DNA from 3 places in the Heyndrickxia sp. FSL W8-0496 genome. Region 1 is predicted to be linked to each of the others. Evidence: riboswitches for the same ligand, from Rfam matches in the RefSeq annotation. Region 1 holds a riboswitch; each other region holds the start of a gene.
What was found. A riboswitch is a leader RNA that binds a small molecule or an ion and turns the genes downstream of it on or off. The one in region 1 is predicted to bind cyclic di-GMP.
Positions count from the first base shown of each region.

Region 2: linked by a shared signal. The riboswitch ahead of NST63_RS19935 (hypothetical protein) and the one ahead of NST63_RS22140 (sensor domain-containing diguanylate cyclase) in region 1 are both predicted to bind cyclic di-GMP.
Region 3: linked by a shared signal. The riboswitch ahead of NST63_RS02780 (methyl-accepting chemotaxis protein) and the one ahead of NST63_RS22140 (sensor domain-containing diguanylate cyclase) in region 1 are both predicted to bind cyclic di-GMP.

Region 1 is NZ_JBBOXX010000001.1:4,351,399-4,355,693, forward strand. It holds gene NST63_RS22130 (DUF2269 family protein) at 1-64, opposite strand, end outside; gene NST63_RS22135 (globin domain-containing protein) at 172-564, opposite strand; gene NST63_RS22140 (sensor domain-containing diguanylate cyclase) at 780-1,970, opposite strand; cyclic di-GMP riboswitch class I at 2,059-2,143, opposite strand; gene NST63_RS22145 (methyl-accepting chemotaxis protein) at 2,374-3,633, opposite strand; gene NST63_RS22150 (3-oxoacyl-[acyl-carrier-protein] synthase III C-terminal domain-containing protein) at 3,680-4,295, opposite strand, start outside.
Region 2 is NZ_JBBOXX010000001.1:3,933,264-3,937,558, forward strand. It holds gene NST63_RS19925 (methyl-accepting chemotaxis protein) at 1-1,170, opposite strand, end outside; gene NST63_RS19930 (hypothetical protein) at 1,247-1,957, opposite strand; gene NST63_RS19935 (hypothetical protein) at 2,002-2,370, opposite strand; cyclic di-GMP riboswitch class I at 2,515-2,601, opposite strand; gene NST63_RS19940 (M20/M25/M40 family metallo-hydrolase) at 3,006-4,295, shown strand, end outside.
Region 3 is NZ_JBBOXX010000001.1:509,196-513,490, forward strand. It holds gene NST63_RS02775 (Fur family transcriptional regulator) at 1-112, shown strand, start outside; gene NST63_RS02780 (methyl-accepting chemotaxis protein) at 575-2,266, opposite strand; cyclic di-GMP riboswitch class I at 2,392-2,493, opposite strand; gene NST63_RS02785 (ABC transporter substrate-binding protein) at 2,756-4,039, shown strand.

The DNA of each region.
Region 1 (4,295 bases):
GTCCCATTCCAAGTATTGCAGAAAAAATATGTATAAAAACGAGGATGGAATAAAAAGTAAACAATCTGGTTCCCCTCCGTTTAGCTGTAAATCCTAATATATATCAATTCTAAAAGTACTATTGAAAACATGCTACTTTGAACAAAAAAATATTGGGTATGCCCCTTTCCCTTATTTTTGATCTGGAGAATTGATCATAATAGCAGCTACTTGTTTCAAGCGATTATAAAAAAATTCACCAACTGGATATGAATCTAAGCCAACCTCTTCAAATGCCTCTTTCATACATCGAAGCCAGCATTCCGCTCTTCTTGGCGTAATTTCAAATGGGTGATGGCGCTGTCTCATTGCTGGAGGTCCAAATTCCTGACTGTAAAGAGCAGGTCCACCAAGAAATTGCGTCAAAAACATCCGCTGTTTTCGCATAATTTCATTCATATCGCCTTGAAACAATGGACTTAAATCAGGATCGGCATAAACTTTTGGATAAAATGCATTGACAAGTTCTTCAATCTTTTCTCCACCAATTTGATCATATAAATTTTGTAATCGTGGATCCGGCATTTTTCTTCCCTCCCATTTATTGCTTAATCTATTATACCCTTAGATTTTATTAGAATCTGTAATATTCATCACATCAATCCGTAGAATTTATCAATTAACCTATATAAGCATATTACTCTTTGTATCTTTATCGTTGTTCCGATTAAAGTTCATTCATTTCACTATTCATAAAAAAAAGACACCGTATTATCGGTGTCATAATTTATTGAATTTACTTAATTAGCTAAAACGATTAAGTTTTTTCCACTTTGTTTAGCTGTATATAATGCTTGATCAGCTGATTTTTTTAAAGAATCAACAGTTAAACCGTGTAAAGGATATGTAGCAACACCAGAACTTATGGATACAGTTATTTTTACCTGTCCAATATAAATCGGATGAAGAGAGAGATACTCCTTAAGTCTATCAAACATACCTTCTAAATCATCTCGATCATTGGATTGAATAATCACCATGAACTCATCGCCTGCATATCGATAGCCTTCAATTCCTTCTCCACTAATGCTTTTGATACCATTGGCAAGTGATTTCAAATACAGATCACCAATATCATGCCCATATTGATCATTAACCTGTTTCAAATTATCCGAATCTAGCATTACTAAAGTAAGTTCTCGCGTTCCCTCATTAATTAGATTCGATAAGTCATTATGAAAAGCCCGATGGTTTTTTAATCCAGTTAGTTCATCTGTTTGAGAAATGGTATAAATTTTTTCATAAAGATTAGCTGTTTCAATTGAATTAATAACCTGTGTACCAATAATTTGTAGAAGTTCTTCATGCTCTTTTCGATAAGCAAAATCTGCATAGGATTGTGCTGAAATGACTCCTTTTACGTGATCATCAATGATAAGGGGAACAAAAAGACAAGAATTGGTGTCTTTTTCTACCTCTCCATACCTGGTTTCAAATTCTAACGATTGATTACTTCCCTTTAGGTGAATAATTTCTCTCGTTCGAATCACTTTAGAGGTAAAATTTTCACCATATTCAGTTTGGAATGAAGGGGCAATCTCACCCCCATCAACAACAAAAGTAAATTGAATATTTGTTTCCCCTTCATTATATAAAGCAATATAAAAAGAATCCGTCGGCATAACTTGTGATACCATTTCATACGCCTTTTTAAGGAGAACAGTAACGTCCAAAGTCTTACTGCATATTTGTGCAAATTCGTGGAGGATTTTATAATTCTTATTCATCCAGTGCATATTTTCTATTTGTCCATGGATGGTTTGTAACTGGTTGAAGATCGTTTGAACCATTGGCGTTTGATATTGAGGCTTAGCCGTTAATTCTTCTATGTCTTCTAATAAATTGCCTTCATTTGAAATAAATACATTCAGTAACTTACTAATCATGCCCAAAATTTGTTGATCTTCATTATTTTGTTTTTCCGTTTTCACTTAGAACACTTCCAAACTATCATAAAGGTATTTTTTAATGGTAAAAAAAAAATTAATCATCTATCGATTAATCATTTAATCATACATTTTCAATAACTGGCTGGCATAATCCTATGATGTTAGCCCCTATAGCTTTGCGTCTTCATTTTTCAATGAATTTGCCTTTTTAAATCTCATATACCATCACCAAAATACTTAAAGTAAAACTATTTCATTCATATTATATAGTTCTTTTTTACTATGGTCAATATTTTCAGAATTGAATAGAAAATAAAAAAAGAAGGTATCGATTAAGTACTAATCTCTATACCTTCTATTATAAGACTCTTTTTACTAACTGCACAAACGCAGCCTATAAAGAATGAAATATAATCCTTCATTAAGTCTATCCAGCCCGAACAATTTATACTGTAATATGATCCAATAACCGTTTTACATTCACTGTCAACTCATGCTGTTTCTGAACACCTTCCTCTACCTCTTTAATGGCTAAGGAAACTTCAGAAACATTCTCTAGAACTTCTTCTGCACCAGATGCTGATTGTTGAGTTGTGGCAGAAATATTATGAATGGCTTTATTTACCTCTGTTATTGCAGATGCCATTTCACCTGATGAACTCGCAATATCAACAGACATTTGCTTAATAAATTCAGCATCTTTTTCGTATTGTATACCAATTTGTATAAATTTCTCGTAATCAGGTAAAACCTCACTATCCATATAGTGCAAAACATCCTTTGAATTATCTGTTAAATTAATAAAAGCTTGTTGAACTTTACTAGTAACATTACGGATATTTTCTACTGACTTGGAAGATTGCTCAGCTAATTTTCGTATTTCCTCAGCTACAACTGAAAAACCTTTACCAGCCTCTCCAGCTCGTGCTGCTTCTATAGAAGCATTTAATGCTAATAAATTAGTTTGCTCTGCAATACCACCAATTGTATCGGCTAGTATTGTAATTTCTTCTACTACTTTTGATTCTTCCATAGCTTTCATTATCTTTTCTTCTTTTTCGATGAATATCTTTTCTGAAGACTGTACTGAATGAGTCGCATCCTCTCTCACTCTAGCCGCGCGAACCTGAATTTCCTCAGCTAACTTCCCTGCGTCCTTTGCTTTATCTGCCAATTTATTCGTCGAAATTTCGATATCTTCAATTGATGCACTAACTTGTTGATTGGTTGCACTTAGCTCCAATGCTCCCTGAGTCATTTCATTTATCGTATCTTTTACATCTTGAATAATATAAGTAAGCTCTGTAGCTGTTGCTAATAATTCATCTGAATGACTATCTACATCAGTAATGCCATTTTTCATATTTACAACAATCTTTCTCATATTATTCGTAGCCGTGTATAAATTATGGGAGATATGGTCTAAGCTGTCTTTATTCTTCTTTTCCTCCAACGAGGTTAGATCTCCTAAAACTAGTCTTTTCGACAGTTCATCCATAACAATCCACTTTTTCTTTAAGCGAAGAGAGGATAATATTGTAACCCCTATTAAAAGAATAACCCCGATAATTACTGCACTAATTTGTAGCATTTGATTTTTTGTAAAAAAACTTCCAATGATGATTAAACCGATTAATACAGATGGAAGTATAGATGTCACTACTAAGCTTGGAATAATATTTACTTTTTCCTTATTTTTACTCATCCTAATTCTCCTAATGTAATATGATGATTAATGATTAATCTATAACTCAATATTTAAATAACATTGCTGAAGCAGAGGATCCCGCACCTACCGACCAAAACACAACATAATCACCTTTTTTCACCTGCTTAGTCCGTACAGCATATTCAAAGGCCATAAAGGGACTAGCCGAACCCGTGTAACCATATTTCGTCCCTACCACAGGAAACTTCTCACGATCTTCATTAAACATTTCCTGTATTTTATAGATATTCTTTCTCGAAATTTGTGAAAAACAAAAAGCTTGTATATCACTGGTCGTTAGGTTATTTCTATTTAATAGCTTTTCGATAAGCTCAACAGTGGACTTAAAGGCATTATCATTATTAACGTTTTCCCATTTCACTCTTTTTTCATAATCAGAGATGGTCTGATCTTTCAGATTGGAAACTCCACATGCTGGAAGCATGATTTTATCAATTGATTCAGTATTCACTTTATATGCGGAATCGATAAAACCTTGATCGGTTTCTTCTTGTTTTTCAAGCAGTACAGCAGATGCCCCATCTCCAAAGCTCGAATAAGTAACAGCTTCCTCCTCCCATGCGTATCGAAGGAGTTGCTCAGAGGCTACAACCAATGCTCGTTGAATATGTGGATTAGCAAGCATACTTCTACTCACT
Region 2 (4,295 bases), 420 kb from region 1:
ATAATCAGCATTTTGAACCACTTTCGCTTCTTCAGTTTCAGCACCATGACCCATTGTAAATAATAATTTATTTACATCATTTTTCAACCCGATAAGATTTTTTGCTTCCTGAACAAGTTTTTGCATTGTATGGAGTTCATCATCACTAATTTCTATGAGTTCCTCAAACATTTCAACAGATTCCCGTGAGATTGAAGCTATCTCTACGATTGTTTCCATTATCTGTTGTGTTGCAGAGGATAATTCCTCCGAACTAGCAGAAGAATTTTCATTATTTTCAGCAATGATCTTTGTCGTAGATACAATCTTTTCGAACATGTTTCCAACCTCTACAATGGTCGTATTTGTATCTTTAAATTCTTCTGTTCCCTGCTGCATGGAATGAACAACTATTTCTGTTTCTTCTTGTATATTCTTCACAATATTTGAAACTTCCGAAGAAGACTGGCGTGACTGTTCGGCCAATTTTCGAACTTCATCAGCAACAACAGCAAATCCTTTACCATGTTCACCCGCGCGGGCAGCTTCTATCGCCGCATTCAATGCTAATAAATTAATTTGTTCTGAAATACCAGTAATCACTTTTACAATCGTGCCGATTTCTTGAGATTTTTCTCCAAGCTTATTTATTGCATTAAATGTTGTATTGATCGTTTGATTAAAGTGCTCCATTTTTTCTAAGGAGTCCTTTAGCTTCTCGTTTCCCTCTTGTGTCAATTCTAAGGTAGTACTCGATTGTTCTGAAATTTGGTTGGATCTCACGGATAGATCTTCGATAGCCTGTGCCATTTCTTCCATCGATGCAGCACTTTCTTCTGTTGCTACTAATTGTTTCTGTAATCCTCTTCCTACCTCATCAATTGCTGCTCTAACAATATCCGCTTTCTCAGAAGCATATTCACCAGTTTCAGCAAGGTTTTCCCCTTTTTCATGTACATTTTTTGAAAAAGAAAAAAACTTTTCCCTTACACCGCTAAAATACTCAATTAATGGATTATACGCACCATGATCAGAAGTTTTTTCATCCATCTTTCCTGCTGATATTTCTTTCATTACATTTATTATTTCTTTATTAAAATGAGGACTATGTTTTAGTGAAAAATATCGGTAAGCAAAATACACCGATACCCCCAATAAGATAACAATTATTCCTAGCATAATAGCTTCCATGATAAATAAATGCCCCTAACTCCTATTATTTTTTATTCAAATCTCACACAAGTTCATCTATGCTGGTTTGAATATTTTATAGCTCCCTGATAACGATATATGTTCCATCCGCTACACTTGCAGGAATGCCATTCAACTGACTATTTTCCTGATATCTATGTACAATATAATTTCCTTCTATATCTTGATATTTTTTCATATTATGATATTTTTCCATTACACGCATCGACTTCGGATTTGTCGCTTCTCCTAAAACAGCCTTTAACCCTTGTGATGATGCCTTTGTTATCAATTTATCTCCTAATTGCTGAATAATATCGTGGCGGTCATGCTCTGCTATCACTCCTAACATGAATAAGTGTAATAGCTCTCCATCTTCAATTTCTTTTCCGTTTCTTTTTTGATAATCATCCATGAAACGTTTGTCCACATCCTCAAGCACACGTAGAATAACATTCATATCATAAAAAGAGCCTTCAAATATATCTTCACCGATAATCTCTGGTGCATTGGTATCTCCAGCAAGCACACCTACAACATTATTATGAGCATCACACGCGACTGCACAATATCCCTGCTCTACTGTAGAGTCTAAATAATCCTTAGTAAACTGATAGAAATCTTCATACTCTATATTTAATTGACCTACCATCGGTTCTTGGACCCATTTTCCTGAAACATCCACTCCAATAAATGTACGAGCTAGACACTCAGCTGCTTGCTGAATTAAATCGGTTTGTTCCTTCGTGATAATTTCATATGTATACAATTCTTGAGCTGTTTGCACTGGTTGATCTTCCTTTCAGCTAATAAATTTAATGATGGCTAACATTACATAGAATGCTGTACTTTATCGATAAATGTACCTGTGAAATTAATTCTTTCAAGTACGTTCCTAATTTGCACTTGAGCAATTTTAGAGGCAGGCTTTACTACAAGGATATCCTTAAAGCCTAAGCTAGAATAAAATTGCATTGTTTGCTCCAACTGTGGTACAACCTTTGAAGGGACAGGTGTTTGGTGAGTCCCGTCGACAACAAACGTATATTCGTGCTTTGATACTTTATTAATCGTATCCTGTAAATCTATCATATAACCTTCTGCATCTTCTTCTCTCATTAATCCATGTACCTGTACATGAACCTCTTTCTCGACCTCATTAATGGCCATTTTATATTTCTTTTTATCAACAACGATCATCTTTAAATCTCCTTTCTCCATATAATTTGCTCTTTTCATTTGTTACCATTTGCACGTTCTTTTCATAGGAGTGCAATAAAAAAAGCTATCCCAAATATAGATAAGGATAGCCTGATCATCGAATAATCGCTTGTTATCATTATTCTCGGCAACCCGACGATCATTATCCCTAAGGATTTTAGACTCGTAGCTTTGCGTCCTTACCTTTCGATAAGTTTGCCTTTTTCAATTTTTTAAAAAGTAGTACTAAACTCATGATAACATAGAACTATTACAATATGAATTTTTTGTAATTTTTTGTCGAATTAGACTATTTCGCTTGATTTATATATGGTTTGCCTAGTAATTAAGTATCATTACTTTTAACCTGCTAGAGGATGATTAGTGTTAAGCTGTTTGAACTATCTTCAAATGCTTCTCTCCTTCTGATTATGCTGGCATGATGAGCTTGAAGTTTTGATAGCAAGCGTGAATAAAGGGATCTTCAAGCATATTTATTTATTTACAAGTTCTTGGTAAGATGGATATATTCAGAATGATTTTTATATTAAGAATGATTAAATTCTATAAAAAAGATGGTGGGTAAGCTGCTGCCTTACGATTTTAACTAGTAATCTAGCAGAAAGGAGATTCCCATGAGCAAATTATTATGGAACTCACCAAAAGATTTAGAGGGCTTGCTTTATGAGCTTGTCGGTTGGGAAAGTGAAACCTTCTCAGAAGGTGAAAAACGCTTCTCGATAAAATTGCATAAAAAGATGAGTCACCTTCCATATTTCAGCGAACACCCTGATTATCTAACATTAGATCCGATTGATAAAGGACGCTCTTTTTTAACGGCCCTATATAAACATGAACATGCTTCAGATACGGTGGTTCTTATTAGTCATTTTGATACCGTTGAAACAGAAGAATATGGGCAGCTACAGCCGATTTGTCGGAAGCCACTTCAATTGACAGAAGCACTCAAGCAGCATAAGGATCGCTTATCCAAAAATGCCGTGAAGGATTTAGAATCAGGTGAGTATGTATTTGGGCGCGGAACAATGGATATGAAAATCGGGCTGGCCATTCATATGGGACTGATCGAGAAAGCCATTTCCGAGGAGTGGCCGATTAATCTATTGCTCGTTACGGTTCCTGATGAAGAAGTCAATTCATCAGGAATGCGTGCTGCTGTAAAAAAATTGGTGAATCTAAGTGAAGAACACGGTCTTGTCTATCAGTTATTCTTAAATAGTGAATCCTCCTTTTCCCAAAATCCAGAGGATGAGAACTACTATATTTATACAGGAACCATCGGAAAAATCATGCCATCCGCCTTATTTTATGGCAAGGAAACACATGTCGGTGAACCATTAAAAGGCATGACTGCCAACTATATTGCCGCTTATTTCAATCAACAAATGGAGTGGAATCCCCTATTCCAGGAAGAACATCTAGGAGAAAAAACACCACTGCCTGTTTCACTACAACAAAAGGATTTAAAACTAACATACTCGACGCAAACCCCAGCCCGTGCCCAAGCACTCTATAATGTCTTTATGATGCAGCGCTCAGCAAAGGACATCATGGATCGGTTTGAGCAGGTTGCCAAAGAAGCGGTCTCTCGCTGCAATGAAAACTACCAAGCCCTTTGTAAGCAAGAAAATATCCAAGGGATTGGTGATGTACGTGTATTGCGCTTTGAACAGCTTGAATCCTATGCCCGCGATAAGTTTGGCGATCCATTTGTTGATGCCATCCATTCGAAAGCCTTACAAATAGATGAGTTAGATGAACGGGATCAATCCTTCTTTGTTGCCGACCAACTCATGCACAATTGTCAGGAATTAGCACCAGGGGTCATACTCTTATTCACGCCACCGTATTACCCAGCGGTTAATTCATCAGACAACCCATTGATTCAAAAAGCCGTTCAATTG
Region 3 (4,295 bases), 3.8 Mb from region 1:
GAAGTTAAAAGAAGTAGAGCAAGTTGCCTCAAGGCTCTCTCACTTTTCTATTCAATTGCACCATTTTGAGGTGTATGGCATATGTAAGGAATGTCAGGAATTATCCAAATAGTAAGCTCCTATTCCAGAGCTGGAAACGAAGGGGCTAATAGGGAGCTGTGAATGATGATGAAAAAAACGGTCTGCCCCATCTGCCATACAAAGATCAAATATTTAAAGCATAGTATTCTTTGTAAGTGTGGAATGAAATGTAGAAATACAAAATCTATCGCTTAAGTGATGAACGATTCTTCTTGTAAGAATCGTTTTTTTCATTTAGAGCTAAAAAATAAAGGCTGTATTCGTATCTTTTTGTAAAAGCCCAATTGTCGGCTTTTACACCCTATAAAGGATTCAGCGATTCTTATGGAGTTTGCAGCACTTTTCTCAGTGAAATGAAAGGGGTAATGGTCTTTTAGCCGAAAGTTATTCGTTAAAACTTTACTTAAATAGCAACAATTTGAGAAAAGAGCCAAATAAAAAAAGTTGTCTAATAAGTAATCAAAATACTTACTAGACAACTATTGCTTCAGAATTATAGTTTAAATTGATTCACTAAAGCATTTAATTCCTCAGCTAATTTGGAGAGATCTTCTGAATTTCCTGCGATTTCTTCCATTGAACTGCTTATTTGCTGTGAGGAGGCAGAGGTTTGCTCAACTCCAGCAGCTGATTCCTGAGATATGGATGCAATTTCCTCAATGGAGCGATTCATTTTTAGGCTATTATCTTCCATTTCAGATAAGCTATCTGAAATGGTTGTTATACTGTTTACCATTTTTATCACAGCTTCATTAATTTCAGTAAATGTCTTACCAGTTGTTTGAATCTGGGAGGTCCCTTTTTCAACCTCAGAGTATCCATTCAGTAATGATTCTGCCACCATACCTGATTCCTTTTGAATATTGATTACAATGCTTGTGATATCCGTTACAGAATGGGAAACCTGCTCTGCAAGTTTTCGTACCTCGTCAGCGACTACAGCAAAACCTTTTCCATGCTCACCTGCTCTTGCTGCTTCAATCGCTGCATTTAATGCGAGGAGATTCGTTTGCTCTGCAATATCATTAATGACAGAAACTAATGTTGAGATTTCTCGTGATTGTGAATCTAAGCTTTGAACCTTTTGGACGGCACCTTGAACAATTTGATCTATTTTAGCCATCTGTTCATTGGAGGATTCCATTAATTTTTTACCTTCTGAAGCCATTGAAAGTACTTGATTGGATGATTGTTGAATAAGCTTTCCTTTTTCATTTGCTTCCTCAACTTTAAGTGTAAATGATCCCATAATGGAGGAAAGTTCATTTGTATTATTCGCTTGTACCTCAGTACCAGAAGCCAGTTCTTGCATGGTAATGGCAATTTGCTCCGATCCTGATTTTACCTCATTTGCTGATTGGCTTAGCTCTTCACTCTGACTTGTTACAGAGCCGGATACTGTATTAATTCGGTTTAATAAATCACGAGTTTGCCGATTCATTTCATTGGTTGCAATAATAAGATGTCCAACCTCATCTTTTAAAGTAGTTTGTAATGGCTCTTGGCTCAAATCACCATTTGCAATTAATTTCATGCGCTGCATGACATGTTTAATTGGTTTTGATATCTTGTTTGATGTAATGAATGCTACGGCAAAACTAATAATAATTACTAGAATTGTTACAATGGTTCCCACAAGTAAGGACGTTTGCCCACTTTCAATTACATCTTGTTCTTTTTGATTAATCTCCTTTTCACTTTCATCAGCAAGTTTTTGATAACCGTTTAATAAATCACGGCCAATGGTTATCGATTCTTGTAGATTATCCTTTGCTTTTTCCACATTCCCTTTGTCATATTCATCAAATACTTTATCCTGAATAAATTCACGCCATTCCTTCGTTTGGCCCATCAAGCGATTGAATTCATCTGATGCATGTACACCTCGAACGATTGCTTCATATTTTTGTCCCTCTTCTGTATAGGCATTAAAGCGGTCTTTATAGTCTCCTCCAAATAATACATACCCCCGAGCAGTAGCTATTCTATTCGCAATCGTTGCGACCAATCCTTTATTAGCAGATAAAAGAGGGAGTTCAGAATTAGCAATATTCTGTGCCGTTTTATTGCTTGATACAGTCACGGAAAAATTATAAATACCTAATCCGATGACAAGTAAGATCACTAAGGAAAAACCAAATAACATCTTCGCTTTTATACTTTTAAATGAAAATATACTTCTCATTGTCTAGTACTCCTTTCTTGTTAGATTTGTTGATTTAATATGTAAGCTAGACAAGGGAAAATCACCTTGCTTTTGGTTTATGTATATAACAAAGAGACTATCCCGGATTGTGAAATAGCCAATGATTAGGTAGCCAGGCGATCATAGTATGAATGGATAATTATCTATCCAACCTTAGACCCTAGGTTTTGCGTCCTATTTTTTCAAATAGTTTGCCTTTATCTCACATATTCTTAGTTCATTTTAACTAGCGACTTGGTTATAATAACCTATTGTTCGCCAATATACAACAAAATTGTATTATTTTATACCATTTATTCTTATGCAAAGGCTTACTATTTTTCTGCTATTAAAAGGAGATAAGTGCACAACAAAATAATACAGATATTCGCAAGATAATGAAGGCGCTTACATGCATTCAGGAAGAATTAGTTTGATAAATTATGAGTGTAGGAGTTGTTAAATACAGTGAACAAAGGGGGAAGAAGTATGAAACGTAAAAGTATTTTTGTCATGCTGGCTATTATTCTCGTATTTGCATTAAGTGCTTGTAGTTCAAAAAACTCCAGCAGCGATGGTGAGAAATCTAAGGGGAAAAAGGAAAAACTTGAGATCTTCAGTTGGTGGACAGGTGCAGGTGAAGAGGATGGATTAAAGGCATTATTAGCATTATTTAAGGAAAAGCATGCAGATATTTCAGTTGAAAATGCAGCTGTAGCTGGTGGTGCAGGAACCAATGCAAAAGCTGTACTGGCGAGTAGAATGCAAGGGGATGATCCACCATCTACCTTCCAGGTTCATGGAGGAGCGGAATTGAATGAAGGCTGGGTTGCTGCGGGAAAAATGGAACCAATCAATGATGTATATGAAAAAGAAGGTTGGAGTGATAAATTCCCACAATCATTAATTGATATGGTAAGCAAAGATGGCAATATCTATTCTGTTCCCGTAAATATTCATCGTGGAAATGTATTATGGTACAACAAAAAAGTATTTGAAGACAATGGATTGGAAGTACCAAAAACATTTGATGAATTTTTTGCTGTAGCAGATAAATTACAAGAAAAGGGGATTACTCCATTAGCATTAGGTGATAAAGAACCGTGGACAGCCACACAAATTTTTGAAAATGTATTGGTAGCAAAGCTTGGTGTCGATGGATATAACAAGCTTTGGACAGGGGAGCTTGCCTTTGATGACCCGAAAGTGAAGGAATCAGCAGAAATTTTTAAGAAAATGATGGGATATATCAATAAAGATCACAGCTCTAGAAACTGGCAAGACGCTTCTCAATTAGTAGCCGATGGAGATGCAGCGATGAATATAATGGGAGATTGGGCAAAAGGGTATTTCGTAAATGATTTAAAACTTACATTGAATGAAGACTTTGGCTATACAACAACTCCTGACTCATCAGGAATATTCACAGTAATAACAGATACATTTGGTCTGCCAAAAGGAGTGGGAAATGCTGAAGATGTTAAAACATTCTTAGGTGTTCTTGGATCTGTCGAAGGGCAAGATGCTTTTAATCCTTTAAAAGGTTCCATTCCAGCACGAGTAGATGCCGACACATCAAAATATGATGATTACGGAAAGTCAACGATCGAAGACTTCAAAACTGCTGAACTGGCTCCAAGCCTAGCTCATGGTTCCGCAGCAGCTGAAGGATTCTTAACAAAGGCAAATCAGGCAGTTAATATTTTTGTAACACAATTAGATGTAGATAGCCTATTAAATTCACTCAAAACTGCTCAGGCTGAGTTGAAATAAATAAGTTTTTATAAAAGAGGACGAGAGCTTTCTCTTCCTCTTTTTGAAGTTTGAATATAAGTCATTAGAATTTGGAAAGGAACTAAACAAAAAAAAGAGAAGACCAGTCAAAAAAAGAAGGAAACTAGTCAATAAAAAGGAAGAACCACACAAAAAAGAGTCAGAACCATACAAAAGTCGAGGAACCAAACAAAAAAAAAGAGAAGACCAGTTAAAAAAAGAAGGAAACTAGTCATAAAAAGGAAGAACCACACAA